3 regions of the Streptomyces sp. NPDC101166 genome follow, and region 2 is predicted to be linked to each of the others. Evidence: riboswitches for the same ligand, from Rfam matches in the RefSeq annotation. Region 2 holds a riboswitch; each other region holds the start of a gene.
What was found. Region 2 has a riboswitch for cyclic di-AMP ahead of ACIRS4_RS04510 (peptidoglycan DD-metalloendopeptidase family protein). Riboswitches for the same ligand answer to the same signal wherever they lie in the genome.
Positions count from the first base shown of each region.

Region 1: it holds a riboswitch for cyclic di-AMP, as region 2 does, so the genes downstream of both, ACIRS4_RS23600 (transglycosylase SLT domain-containing protein) here and ACIRS4_RS04510 (peptidoglycan DD-metalloendopeptidase family protein) in region 2, are expected to answer to the same signal.
Region 3: it holds a riboswitch for cyclic di-AMP, as region 2 does, so the genes downstream of both, ACIRS4_RS18895 (NlpC/P60 family protein) here and ACIRS4_RS04510 (peptidoglycan DD-metalloendopeptidase family protein) in region 2, are expected to answer to the same signal.

Region 1 is NZ_JBIWPF010000013.1:129,846-134,422, reverse strand. Features, by position in the region: gene ACIRS4_RS23610 (GNAT family N-acetyltransferase) at 1-313, opposite strand, end outside; gene ACIRS4_RS23605 (HAD family hydrolase) at 489-1,313, shown strand; gene ACIRS4_RS23600 (transglycosylase SLT domain-containing protein) at 1,346-1,816, opposite strand; cyclic di-AMP (ydaO/yuaA leader) riboswitch at 1,820-2,008, opposite strand; gene ACIRS4_RS23595 (polyprenyl synthetase family protein) at 2,607-3,617, shown strand; gene ACIRS4_RS23590 (outer membrane lipoprotein carrier protein LolA) at 3,959-4,577, shown strand, end outside.
Region 2 is NZ_JBIWPF010000002.1:31,843-36,419, reverse strand. Features, by position in the region: gene ACIRS4_RS04515 (alpha-galactosidase) at 369-2,465, shown strand; cyclic di-AMP (ydaO/yuaA leader) riboswitch at 2,772-2,930, shown strand; gene ACIRS4_RS04510 (peptidoglycan DD-metalloendopeptidase family protein) at 2,935-3,930, shown strand; gene ACIRS4_RS04505 (DUF6250 domain-containing protein) at 4,109-4,577, shown strand, end outside.
Region 3 is NZ_JBIWPF010000010.1:34,784-39,360, forward strand. Features, by position in the region: gene ACIRS4_RS18885 (NlpC/P60 family protein) at 1-617, opposite strand, end outside; gene ACIRS4_RS18890 (hypothetical protein) at 1,121-1,474, shown strand; gene ACIRS4_RS18895 (NlpC/P60 family protein) at 1,536-2,726, opposite strand; cyclic di-AMP (ydaO/yuaA leader) riboswitch at 2,735-2,908, opposite strand; gene pcrA (DNA helicase PcrA) at 3,177-4,577, shown strand, end outside.

The DNA of each region.
Region 1 (4,577 bases), on a different contig from region 2:
GCATCAGTTCGGCCGCGTCGAGCCCGAGCCCTGGGCTCAGTACGGCCCCCTGCGCGTCGCAGACGCCGTACGCGAGGGCCTGTCCCTGACCCAGCGGGCCCCGCTCGTGGGGCAGGAAACCGGCCGGTTCGCGCCCCTCGTACACCACCGCCACGCGCGTGCGCGGGCGCACACGCCCCACGGCGGCGGCGAATTCGGGTTCCATGAAGGGGTTCCGTGGAGCGGTCGACGCCGCGCGCAGCGCGCGCCACCGCTCCCGCTCCCCCTCGCCGAGATCCTCCGGATCCGACACACGAATACGTCCACTGCTCAACCTGACCCCCCGATCAAGTCCCCCCGGACACTGTGGACGGTACCCCTCCAGACGGTGCGAGCGGTAGGTAGCGGACCATGTTGTTGCCAACCGGTGCAGAACCGCCCTTTCCCTCCCTCCGGAACGGTTGAATCGGCGGTGAGTTGAGGGTGTCCGGGATCCGTATTCTCTGGTCATGGCCGCACCTCACGCATATGCCGCGCGCTCCGCGTACTCCCTCATCGCCACCGACCTGGACGGAACACTGCTCCGCGACGACGACACGTTCTCCGACCGGTCGCTCGACGCGCTCGCAAGGGTGGCGGCCGCCGGCGCCCGCCACCTTGTGGTGACCGGCCGCCCGGCGCCACGGGTGCGGCCGCTGCTGCGGATCCTGCGGAGCAGGGGGCTCGCGGTGTGCGGACAGGGCGCGCAGGTGTACGACATCGGGGCGGACCGCCTGCTGTGGTCGGTCACCCTGGACCGGGAGCTGGCCGAGGTGGCCCTGGGCAAGATCGAGGCCGAGGTCGGTCAGGTGTACGCGGCCGTCGACCAGAACGGCGTCGACGGGCTGACCCTCATCGAGCCGGGCTACCGGATGCCGCACCCGACCCTGCCGGCCCTGCGGGTCGGCTCGCGGGAGGACCTGTGGTGCGAGCCGATCAGCAAGGTGCTGCTGCGCCATCCCACCCTGTGCGACGACGAGTTGGCGGCGACGGCCCGCTCGGTGGTCGGTTCGCTCGCCACCGTCACCATGTCGGGGCCGGGCACGGTGGAACTCCAGCCGTCCGGCGTCACCAAGGCGACGGGACTCGCCCTGGCCGCCGAGCACCTGGGGCTGCGGCCACAGGACACGCTCGCCTTCGGCGACATGCCCAACGACATCCCCATGTTCGACTGGGCGGCGCGCGGCGTGGCGATGGCCAACGCCCATCCCGAGCTCAAGGCGGTGGCCGACGAGGTGACGGCGTCGAACGAGGACGACGGCGTGGCCGTCGTCCTCGAACGACTCTTCCCCTAGGCGCACGGGTCCTACGGGTTCCAGGGGTACCCCTAGTACGCGCCGAAGACGTTGTCGATGGAGCCGTACCGGGCGGCGGCGTAGTTGCAGGCGGCGGTGATGTTGGCGACCGGGTCGTACGGGTCGTACGCGGTGCCGGCGACGTGGTACGCGGCGAAGGTCGGGTCGATGACCTGGAGCAGGCCCTTGGACGGGGTCCCCTTGGCCGCGTTGGAGTCCCACAGGTTGATGGCGTTCGGGTTGCCCGAGGACTCCCGGATGATGTTGCGGTAGATGCCGTGATAGGTGCCCGGGATCTTCTTCTCGGCCATGATGGCGAGCGACTGGCGGATCCAGCCGTCCAGGTTGTTGGGGTAGCCGGCGAGCGTGGTCTCGGGGACGGCGGTGGTGGCCGCCGAGGCGGTGCTCGCTCCGGCGAGGGGAAGGGCGAGCGCGGCGACGCCGGCGCAGGCGACGGCGATGGCACGGGTGAAGCGGCGGCGGTGCTGAGCGGCAGCGGACATGGGGACGTTCCTCTCCGGCGCCTGCGGGGTGAGCTGTCGGGTTCGGGCGGGAGCTGCCCGGTCGGCGCCGTGGGGCACGGCGACACGACTTCACCCCGAGCCGGACCGGTACATGCGTGACGTACTGCGGTCCGGCGTTCTGCCTGGGTCCCCCGCTCCTGCCGTGCGCGAGTGGTTCGTCGATGGGAGTAGCCGGACGGCGGCAGGATGAGGCGTCTGTCCGGCTGGCCGGGAACGTATGCGAGAGCACATGTCCGAAACAAGTGTCGGAGTCGTGGAAAACCCCTATTGACCTTGGTCTGGTGTTTATGGGCTGCTTGATCCTTTGCATTCGGCAAGAGTCAACTCGCGTGACGCCGCAGGGGATCCGGGGGCGTGCGACCACCCGTGTCTCCGCCGGTGAAGTGAGCCAACTCACCCGTGATGACAAGGGTGACTAAATCGGACATCAGGTTCCAAGTCCCTTTTAAAAGGGCGTGAGCGAAATCCGATGGAATTCACGGAGCGGAATGTCTGATTTGATGCTCTGGTTCCGATTTATTTAGTGCGCGCCGTGAGATTCGGCACACACCGGTGGACGTCGCCGGCGGGCGGGGTGGGGGGTGGTTTCCGGGGTACCGGCGCTTCGCGAGCCGGACGCGGCACCTCCCGGTCGAGCGACGTGGGGCCGGGGGACGTGGGGGCTTATCGGTGATCGAAACATGACCGGATACGCTGACTTGAGTGATGTCAGCGACCTATCGACAAACCGTGTAAGCGCCAGCGGACACCAGCAGACAGGAGACCCCTCGTGACCGTCGTCGGGCCGTTTGGGCTGAGCGTGCGGGACCAGGCTCTGGAAGCCGATGTCCAGGCCGGATTGGCGGCTGTCGAGGAAGGCCTGTTCGAGGCCACCAAGAGCGCGGTCCCCTTCATCACCGAGGCCGCGCAGCATCTGGTGAAGGCGGGCGGGAAGCGGTTCCGGCCGCTGCTGGTGATGCTGTCGGCGCAGTTCGGCGACCGGCACGCGCCGGGCATCGTGCCGTCCGCCGTGGTGGTCGAGCTGACCCACCTGGCCACGCTGTACCACGACGACGTGATGGACGAGGCCGAGGTGCGGCGCGGGGTGTCCAGCGCGAACACGCGGTGGGGCAACTCGGTCGCGGTGCTCACCGGCGACTTCCTCTTCGCCCGCGCCTCCCACATCCTCGCCGACCTCGGGCCCGAGGCGGTCCGGGTGCAGGCGGAGGCGTTCGAACGGCTGGTCACCGGCCAGATCCTGGAGACGGCAGGTCCCACGGACGGCCGCGACCCGGTCGAGCACTACCTCGACGTGCTGGGCGGCAAGACCGGCTCGCTGGTCGCAGTGGCGTGCCGCTTCGGCGCGATGATGTCCGGCGCCGACGAGACGGTCGTCGACGTGCTCACCCAGTACGGGGAGCGGCTCGGGGTCGCCTTCCAGCTCGCGGACGACGTCCTGGACATCGCCTCGGACTCGCACGAGTCGGGGAAGACGCCCGGGACGGACCTGCGGGAGGGCATCCCCACGCTGCCGGTGCTGCGGCTGCGGGAGCGCGCGGACCGGCTGTCGATGCCCGAGGACATCGCGCTCTGCGAACTGCTCGACTCCGACCTCAGCGACGACGCACGGCACGCGGAGGCGCTGGCCGCCCTCCGGGCCCACCCGGCGCTGGAGCAGGCCCGCGCGGACACCGTGCGGTACGCCAAGGAGGCGCGGGCCGCGCTGGCGCCGCTGCCCGACTGCGAGGCGAAGCGGGCGCTGCTGGAGCTGTGCGACGCGGTGGTGCACCGGGCGGGGTGACGCCGTGGTGCGCCGGGCGGGGTGCCGCCGTGGCGCACCGGCGGGTGACGTGGTGGTGCGCCGCGAGGGGTGACCTGGTGGTGCAACCGGACGGGTGACGCCTCCTCACCCATGGGCGCCCCCATCCCCTACGGGTCCCTCCACCCGCCCAACCCCCGTGTCATACCGCAGGCGTACGCGGAGTTGCGCCCTCGGGTTGACGTATCGAGGCGGGTTGTTTGGTCATATGGAAACCACGGAAATCACCACCGCTCACCGATTCGGGTGAGAATGGCGGCTTGTGGTGGGGACCGTCGCACCCGAGATGACCAGCCGCCGCCGACGACGGAGGTAAGGCACACATGGCACCGTTCGCATCCGACGACCGCACGCACGCCGGGGAGGCCGACGACCTGCCCGTCGGACGACGCAAGGCCGTGCGGTACGTCGTCCCGGTCACCGTGGTGGGCGTCGCGGCGGCGACGATCGGGCTCGTCCCGGCGCTCGCCGACTCGGGCGACCCCGACCTGCCGAAGATCACCGCACAGCAGCTCATCCAGAAGATCGCCGCCTCGGACGTCCAGCAACTGTCCGGCACCGTGAAGATCACCACCGACCTCGGCCTGCCCGACCTGGGCGGACTGGAGAGCGGGCTGCTCTCCGGAGCGGCCGGCAAGAAGGGCGACGCGTCGTCCGCCGACCCGTCCGCCAAGCTGACCGAACTCGCGGCCGGCACGCACACCTTGCGGGTCGCCGCCGACGGCCCCGACCGGCAGAAGCTGTCGCTGCTGGAGAACGCCGCCGAGTACAGCCTCATCCACGACGGCAAGGACGTGTGGGGGTACGACAGCGCCTCCAACCAGGTCTACCACTCCACCGCCGAGGAGGGACGCGACGGTCACGACGCGGCTCCCGCCACGCCCAAGGACTTCGCCGACGAGGCCCTCAAGGCCGTCGACGACACCACCTCCGTGACCGTGG
Region 2 (4,577 bases):
CTCGGTCCCGTGCGGGGCTCGGCTCACGTGGCGTCTGCCTGGGCCGTCTGAGCCGGGCTCAGACGCTGGGTGGGCCCGGGTTTCGAGGCCGGTGGTGCTGGGTTTGCTCGGTCCCGTGCGGGGCCCGGACGTGGCATCCGCCCAGGGCCATGTGAGCCCGGCTCACGCGCCGGGCGCTCCTGGGTCCCGAGAGGCCGGTCACGGCCCTGTGCGAGCTCCGGCTCACCCTGCGTCCTCCGGTCCGCCCGAGGCGGCCCACCCGGCGTCACCCGTTCCCCCGCAGCGCGTCCCGTGACGTTTGCTCAGTGAACGCCGACGTCGGATGATGTCGACGATTGATCGCACCTGTTCGAATCAGTGGGGGTTTCATGTCCGAGTCCGACGCCGACGGCCGTACCTGGCTCCTCTCCGGGCCCGCCAGCAGCTACGCCGTCCATGTCACCGAGACCGACGAGCTCGTGCACCTGCACTGGGGCCCCCGGATGGAGCTCGCCGACGCGCAGGCGCTGGCCGTGCGCCCGCTGCCGGACTACTGGGCCTTCGAGTCCCCCCTCGACGGCCGCGAGGAGTACCCCGTGGAGGGCGGGGCCCGCTTCGTGCGGCCCGCCCTGTCGGTGCGCACCGCCGGGCGGCGCGGCACCGAGTGGAGCTTCGTCGGCCACGAGACGCACGGCGGCGAGGAGGGCGACGAGCTGCGGCTGCGCTTCCGCGACGGCCGGCTGGCCGTCACCCTGCACTACCGGATGCGGGGCGACGTCGTGGAGCGCTGGGCGACGCTTCGCCACGAGGGCGAGCAGGGCGACGAGCCGCTGGAACTGCTGCGCGCCGACTCCGCCGTCTGGACCCTGCCCGACCGCGACGGCTGGCGGCTGTCCCAGCTGCACGGCCGCTGGGCCGCGGAGTCCCGGCTCACCCGCGCGCCCCTCACCTATGGCGAGAAGGTCATCGGCAGCCGCCGAGGCCACACGAGTCACCAGCACCTGCCCTGGGTCGCCCTGGACGCCGACGCCACCGAGGAGCGCGGCGAGGTCTACGGCTGCGCCCTGGGCTGGTCCGGGTCCTGGCGGATCTCCGTCGCCCAACTGCCCGACGCGCGCGTGCAGATCACCGGCGGAGCCGGCTACGACGACTCGGGCCTGCTGCGGCTCGCGCCCGGCGAGGAATTCACCACCCCCGTGTTCGCCGGCCTGTGGACCGACGAGGGCTTCGGGGGCGCCAGCCGCGCCTGGCACGCCTACCAGCGCGCCCATGTGATCCCGGACGCCGAGCGCGACCGGCCGGTGCTGTTCAACTCCTGGGAGGCCACCTACTTCGACATCTCCGAGGAGCAGCAGGCCACCCTCGCCCGCCGCGCCGCGGCCGTCGGCGTCGAGCTGTTCGTGGTCGACGACGGCTGGTTCGGCGCGCGCACCGGCGACCACGCGGGGCTCGGCGACTGGACGCCCAACCCCGACCGCTTCCCCAAGGGCCTGAAGCCGCTCGCCGAGTACGTGCACGCGCTCGGCATGCAGTTCGGCATCTGGGTCGAGCCCGAGATGGTCAACCCGGACAGCGACCTGTACCGGGCGCACCCCGACTGGGTGCAGTTCCAACCGGGACGCAGGCGGACGGAACTGCGCAACCAGCTGGTCCTCAACCTCGCCCGCGAGGACGTCCAGGAGTACCTGTGGCAGCGCCTCGACACCCTGCTCTCGAGTGCGCCCATCGACTACGTCAAGTGGGACTTCAACCGCTGCTTCACCGACGCCGGCTGGCCGGACGACCCGTATCCGCAGCGGCTCTGGGTGGACCATGTGCGCGGTCTGTACGCCCTGTTGGACCGGCTGCGGGCGGCGCACCCCGGCGTCGCCTTCGAGTCCTGCTCGGGCGGCGGCGGGCGGATCGACCTCGGGATCATGAGCCGTACGGACCAGGTGTGGACCTCCGACAACACCGATCCGCTGGACCGGCTCGCCATCCAGCACGGCTTCAGCCAGATCCATCCCGCGCGAGTGATGGCCGCCTGGGTCACCGACAGCCCCAACACCCAGCTCAACGGCCGGGTCAGCTCGCTGCGGTTCCGGTTCGTCAGCGCGATGGCGGGAGTGCTCGGCGTCGGCGGAGACCTGTCCGAATGGACCGAGGAGGAACTCGCCGAGGCCCGGCACTGGGTGGATCTCTACAAGGAGATCCGGCCCCTCGTCCAGCACGGCGATCTTCACCGGCTGCGCGCCCCCGAGGGCGGGCTGAGCGCGGTGCAGTACGTGCGCGGGGAGGACGAGAGCGTCGTGCTCGCCTGGCTCCAGGCGCAGCGCTACGGCGAGCCGGCGCCGGCGGTGCGGTTGCGCGGCCTCGACCCGAAGGCGTCGTACGAATGCCTCGAAACGGGCGAAGTGCACCGAGGTGCGGTGCTGTTGCATCACGGGTTGCGCACGGGACTGCGCGGTGACCTCGATGCGACGGTTATCCGCCTGCGTCGCATCTGAGTGCTCTGTCCGAATTTGAAGTCCTTCATTCAACTCGGTCTGAAATAAGGGGCGCTGGAGCGGTGCGGCGTGAGCAGCGTCATATTCGTGACCGTGCGTCGTTGGTCATGTTCACGTAATTCATGGAGTTTTCATGGGTGTTTCCGCAGAATCCGTCACCTGGTGCACGCAGTGTGACGGGAGTGCGGCGCAGCGGATCACGTCGAGGGCGTCACCGGCGCAACCTTCGCTTGTCGCCGCGTGTCCCAGTCGCTTACGTTTCACGCCAATCCGGACGGACGCCGAATCCTGCCGCCGACCGGAACCCGCAGACACTCACCCGTCCACGGCAGGAGCGGGGGACCCACAGGCACGACCGCCTGTTCCGGTCTCCGGAACAGGCTTGGGGTAAAGCCGCGCTCCGGCGCGGCCGGGCATCTCCAGCCCGCACCCGACAGCTCACCTCGCAGGCGCCGGAGAGGAACCCGCCATGCCCGCGAAGGGTAAGCACCGCCGTCCCAAGGCCCCGCGCTTCAGCCGTTCCATCGCCGCCGCCGGCACCGGCGGCGCGGCTCTCGCCCTCCCGCTCATCGGCGCCGCCGGCGCCCACGCGGCCCCCGCCCAGTCGGCGGCCCAGTCCGTCTCCTCCGTCTCGGACAAGCCCGTGCAGACCGTTCCGGTCGCGCAGCGCACGGCCGCGACCGACGCCCCGGCCGCGGCGAACACCACGACCTACACGGTCCGGTCCGGCGACTACCTCTCCAGGATCGCGGACGAGCAGCACGTGCGCGGAGGCTGGCAGAAGCTGTACGCCGACAACCGCGAGGTCGTCGGCGAGGACCCCTCGCTCATCCACCCCGGTCTGAAGCTGTCGATCGGCAAGCGGGCGGGCGGTTCCGCGGGCAGCGCCGGTTCCGCCGGTGACACGGCGTCGAAGAGCTCGCGCTCCGCGCACTCCTCGAAGTCGTCCGCCTCGAAGTCCTCGGCGTCCTCGAAGTCGTCGCACTCCTCGCACTCCTCGAAGTCCGCCACGAAGGCGTCGGCCGGGCAGAGCGCCCACGGCGGCGGCAACGTCTCCGGTTTCCACCTCCCCGTGTCCAACCCCGCCGTCGGCACCCCGTACCGGATGTCCGGCAGCATGTGGTCCAGCGGCTACCACACAGGCGTCGACTTCGTCGTCCCGACCGGCACCTCCCTCAAGGCCGTCGGCGCGGGCACGGTCGTCTCCGCGGGCTGGGGCGGCGCGTACGGCAACCAGGTCGTCATCCGGCTCGCAGACGGCTACTACGCCCAGTACGCCCACCTCTCCGCGCTCTCCGTCTCGGCCGGCCAGAGCGTCTTCGCCGGCCAGCAGATCGGCCTCTCCGGCGCGACCGGCAACGTGACCGGGCCGCACCTGCACTTCGAGATCCGCACCACGCCGAACTACGGCTCCGACGTCGACCCGGTCGCCTACCTCCGCTCGCACGGCGTCTCCGTCGGCTGAGAGGGGGCCCGGCGGCCGCCGCGAGTCCCTGATCGTCGTATCGCGGTCTCGTGGCATGGCTCCCGCGGTGTCGACAGCGGTGGCGGAGCGAGGGCACAGTGAGCTCCGCCCCTCGGCGGGCAAGCGCTTACCCGCGCTGTCCGCCGTACTCCGCGCGTCACAAAGGAGCCGTTCCCCCATGACGACCTCGCGCAGAGCGTTCGGCGCCCTGGCCGCCGGCGCCGCCCTCGCCGCGATCGCCCCCGCGGTCACCGCGAACGCCGCTCCCGTCGACGGCCGAGCGCCCCGGCGCCGTCGGCTGGTCGCCCACGACGACTTCCGGCACGGCCTGTGCCGATGGGCCGTGGAACTGGAGAAGGGCGGCACGGTCGCCGCCTCCCGGGGGACCCTCGAGGTGGACGTGCCCGCCGGCGCGACGATCTGGTACCGGAAGCGGCTCGAAGGACCGTGCGTCCTTCAGTACACCGCGACCCCCGTCTCCGCCGGCGGGGCCAACGACCGCGTCTCCGACCTCAACAACTTCTGGAACGCCGTCGACGTCCGCTCCCCGGACGACCTCTTCGCCACGTCCAGGGGCGGCGCCCTCGCGGAGTACGACCACCTCGAGACGTACTACGTCGGCTACGGCGCCAACTCCAACACCACGA
Region 3 (4,577 bases), on a different contig from region 2:
GCCCGTTCCCGCGCCGTGAGCCGGGCCAGCAGGTCGCGCGCGGCGTCCAGCTTGCCGGTGATCGTCTTCTTGTGCCGCCGCAGTTCGGCCTGGCGCTTCTTGAGCGAGGTCAGCTCCACTCGCGCGGCGCCGCGCAGCTGCTCGACCTCGCGGAACTGCTCGCGGACCCGGGCGACGGCGCCGGACTGCCGGTCGCCGGCCCGCTCGGCGAAGGCGGCGCCGTCGAGGTAGGCGTCGGGGTCGTCGGAGAGGAAGAGCTGCATCGCGGGATCGAGGCCGCCGCCGCGGTACTGGGCGGCGGCGATCGTGCCGAGCGCCTCGCGCGCCGTGTTCAGCCGCAGTTCCCTGCGGGCGGCCTCGTCCTGTAAGCCCTTCAGCCGCCGTTCGGTGGCCGTCGCCTTCTCCTGTGCCCCGTTGTACTTCTCGGTGGCGGCCTCCGCCTCCTGGTACAGCTTGTCGACCTTGGCCTTCACCTGCGCCGGGGTGGGCTGGGGAGCGGCGATCCCCGCCCCTTCGAATGCCGTCGCGCCCGCCGCGCCGGCGAGGGCGATGGTGGCCGCCGTTCGGACCGTATGGCCGCCGAGCGAGCGCTGTCTCGGCTTGCGGTGCGCTGCCACGTGGGACTGCACGTCCTTTCGTACGACCGCCTCGTCGGTACGGCCGTCGGCTGGGGCCGGGCCGGGGGCCCGTGCCCGCCGTGGGGAGCGGACGGACGTACAGCCGCGGGGAGCGGCTGACGCGTCCGGCGGCGGCCCGCTCAGGGAAGCGGACGCACCGCCGGACTTTCGGCGGTGGTGGCCGACTGCCGTCCCTGGTCCGGACGGCGGTGGGGAGCCGGTCACCTGGGGGAGGACGCTAGGCCCGGCGATGTCGGGTCGGTAACGAGATGTACGGAAGTGACACCAGTGGACTGAAGGGTGACCGGACATGGTCGTCGGGCCGGTCCGAAGCCGTCGGTTTCGCGCACTGCGCTGACCGATGCGGCGCTTTCGGGGCAGATTCCGACGGCGGGCTGCTATGCGGCGCATATATGCGAGACCCGCGCGAGGGGTGGGCGCGGGTGCGCGAGGGGTGGGCCGGTGTCGGGCGGCGACCGCACCGCTGACTAGCATCCGGCTCCATGGACGTACTCATCCATCTCTTCGTCGGCCTGCACATCATCGGCATCGCCGCGCTCCTCGGCGGCTTCCTCACCCAGATGAAGGCGATGGGCCGGGGCACGGCCCGTTTCGTCCCCGCGATGCTGCACGGCGCGGCGACGATGCTGGTCACCGGTGTCGTCCTGGTCGGCCTCAATCAGGCGGACGACCAGGCCGTCAACAACATCAAGATCGGTGTGAAGCTCGCCCTGCTGGTCGTGATCCTCGGTCTCGTCTATGTGAAGCGGGACGAGGAGAGCGTGGAGAAGCCGCTGTTCGGGCTGGTCGGGGCGCTGACCGTGGCCAACGTCTTCATCGCGGTCCTCTGGACCTGACGCGGCGCGGGCCGCTGCCACGCCCGGCCGGCGACCCCGTGCCCGCGCCGAGGCCTCCGGCTCAGGCCGGCCGGACCACGCTGTGGATCGCGGACTCCCCGTCGTAGAACACCGACTCCTCGCGCACGTACGCCCCGGGCTTGGGCGCGTGGATCATCATGCCGTTGCCGATGTAGAGGCCCACGTGGGTGACGTCGTCGTAGAAGAAGATCAGGTCGCCCGGCAGGGCGTCGGCCAGGGAGACCGTCGTGCCGGCGCCGACCTGGTCGTAGGTGGTGCGAGGGAGGGAGACTCCGGCGGCCTTCCACGCGGCCTGGGTGAGACCGGAGCAGTCGTAGGAATCGGGCCCGGTGGCGCCCCAGACGTACGGCTTGCCGATCTGCGCGCGGGCGAAGCTGAGCGCCTTCCCCGCCTTGGTGCCGTACGAGGCGTCGGCGGTCGAGGAGGAGGCTGACGACGAGGGCGCCGAAGGCGCCGAGGGCGACGACGAGGGCGTGTCCGAGCCCGCGGAGCCGGCGCTCTCCTCCTGCGCCGCCCGCTCGGCCGCCTGCTGCCGCGCCAGCTCCGCCGCCTTGCGGGCGGCCTCCTGCTGTCTGCGCTTCTCGATCTCGGCGAGCCGCGCCTTCTCCTGCGCCGTCAGCTGCGACAGCAGCACGCGCGCGTCGCTGAGCTTCTTCTGGACGGTGGCCTTGGCGGTCTTCAGGTCGTTCTGGGAGGTGGTGAGCGTCTGAAGGCTCCGGGACGCCTCCTGCCGCTTCTTCATCGTCGCCGACTGCTCGGTGACGTAGGCGTCGACCGACTCCTTCTGGCGGCTGGTCAGCCGGTCCATCAGCTGCGTCTGGTCGAAGTAGTCCTGCGGGGTGTCCGCGAGCAGGAAGGTCGCGGTGTCGGGCGTGGAGGCGCCGGTGCGGTACTGCGCGGCGGCGAAGGAACCCAGCTCCTCGCGCGCCTCGTTGAGCTTCTCGGTGCGCCGGGCGACGTCGTCGAGGAGGCCGTCCACGCGCGTGCGTTGCTGGGCCGTCTTCTCCTTGGCGGCGTTGTACTTCTCGGTCGCCGACTCCGCCTGCCGGTAGAGGTCGCCGACCTTCTTCTCGACCTCTTCCAGACTCGGCTTGCCGTCGGCGGAGGGCGCGGCCTGGGCCGTCTGCGAGAGCAGCGCCACGGAGGCGAGGGCGGCGGTGGCGAGGGCGGGGGTGCGTATGCCCGCTACGCGCGTAACCGGCGAGCGTGGCTTGCGGTGCTGCGACGCCAAGGGAGGCGACTCCTTCCGTGCTCCGCCTACCGGGTTAGCTGTCGGGTTCGGGCGGGTGCTTCGGAAGGGTTGCCCTACGGCCGCGCCCTCGCGGGGCGGGCGGCCGATTCACCCCAAGGTCTCGGTGGGTCCCCGGCTCCGGCTGCCGCGAGGGCGCGCGCCGGACTCGGCGGAGGCCGCGCGGTCCGGCGGGGTTCGCCGGTGTGGGGCGTACGGCCTTCCCGGCACGGTAGCCAACTGGTGTGGCCCCTGTGAAGGTTGATGGGTGATATGCCCCGATACATTTTCGTGACTCTCAGTCAGGGCTTCGGCGTTCTGTGATCGATACGGCGGGTTCGGTGACCTTTTCCATGCTCTGGGCGATTGATTCATCATGTTCATGCCCGTCGAGCGGTGATGTTCCCGGGACGGCGGCGGGTTGTCGGTGCGGCACCCTAGACTCGGAGAGCGATGAGCAGCCTCTTTGACGACAGCTTCCTGGCGGACCTCCAGGCCCCGCGCGGCCATGAGGAGGAGCCCCCGCCTCCGCCCGAGGACGATCACGCTCCGGAGTCGGTTCCGGACGATCTGTTCGGCGGGAAGTTCGACGTGCCCCCGGACCGGGACGCCCACTACCGTGACGGCGCCCCCCGCCCGGTCATCGACGCCGCCGCGCTCCTGGACGGGCTCAACGACAACCAGCGCGCCGCCGTCGTCCACGCCGGCGCGCCGCTGCTCATCGTCGCCGGCGCCGGCTCCGGCAAGACGCGTGTGCTGACCCACCGCATCGCCCACCTCCTCGCCGAGCGGGACGTCCACCCCGGGCAGATCCTCGCGATCACCTTCACCAACAAGGCCGCGGGCGAGATGAAGGAGCGCGTCGAGCAGCTCGTCGGCCCCCGCGCGAACGCGATGTGGGTGATGACGTTCCACAGCGCGTGCGTGCGCATCCTGCGCCGCGAGAGCAAGAAGCTCGGCTTCACCTCGTCGTTCTCGATCTACGACGCCGCCGACTCCAAGCGACTGATGGCCCTGGTCTGCCGCGACCTGGACCTCGACCCGAAGCGCTACCCGCCCAAGTCCTTCAGCGCCAAGATCAGCAACCTGAAGAACGAGCTGATCGACGAGGAGGACTTCGCTGCCCAGGCCGCCGACGGCTTCGAGAAGACCCTCGCCCAGGCCTACGCGATGTACCAGTCGCGGCTGCGGGAGGCGAACGCCCTCGACTTCGACGACCTGATCATGACGACGGTCAACCTCCTCCGCGCGTTCCCCGACGTTGCCGAGCACTACCGCCGCCGCTTCCGGCACGTCCTGGTCGACGAGTACCAGGACACCAACCACGCCCAGTACGCCCTGGTCCGCGAGCTCGTCGGCACCTCCGAGCACCCCGTCGACGTGCCGCCCAGCACCTACGACGTGCCGCCGGCCGAGCTGTGCGTCGTGGGCGACGCCGACCAGTCGATCTACGCCTTCCGCGGCGCGACCATCCGCAACATCCTCCAGTTCGAGGAGGACTACCCGGACGCGACGACGATCCTGCTGGAGCAGAACTACCGCTCCACCCAGACGATCCTGTCCGCCGCCAACGCGGTCATCGAGCGCAACGAGTCCCGCCGCCCCAAGAACCTGTGGACCAACGCGGGCGAGGGCGCGCGCATCACCGGCTATGTCGCCGACACCGAGCACGACGAGGCGCAGTTCGTCGCCGACGAGATAGACCGCCTCACGGACGCGGGCGACGCGAAGGCCAAGGACGTCGCCGTCTTCTACCGCACCAACGCGCAGTCCCGTGTCTTCGAAGAGGTCTTCATCCGCGTCGGCCTGCCCTACAAGGTCGTCGGCGGCGTCCGCTTCTACGAGCGCAAGGAG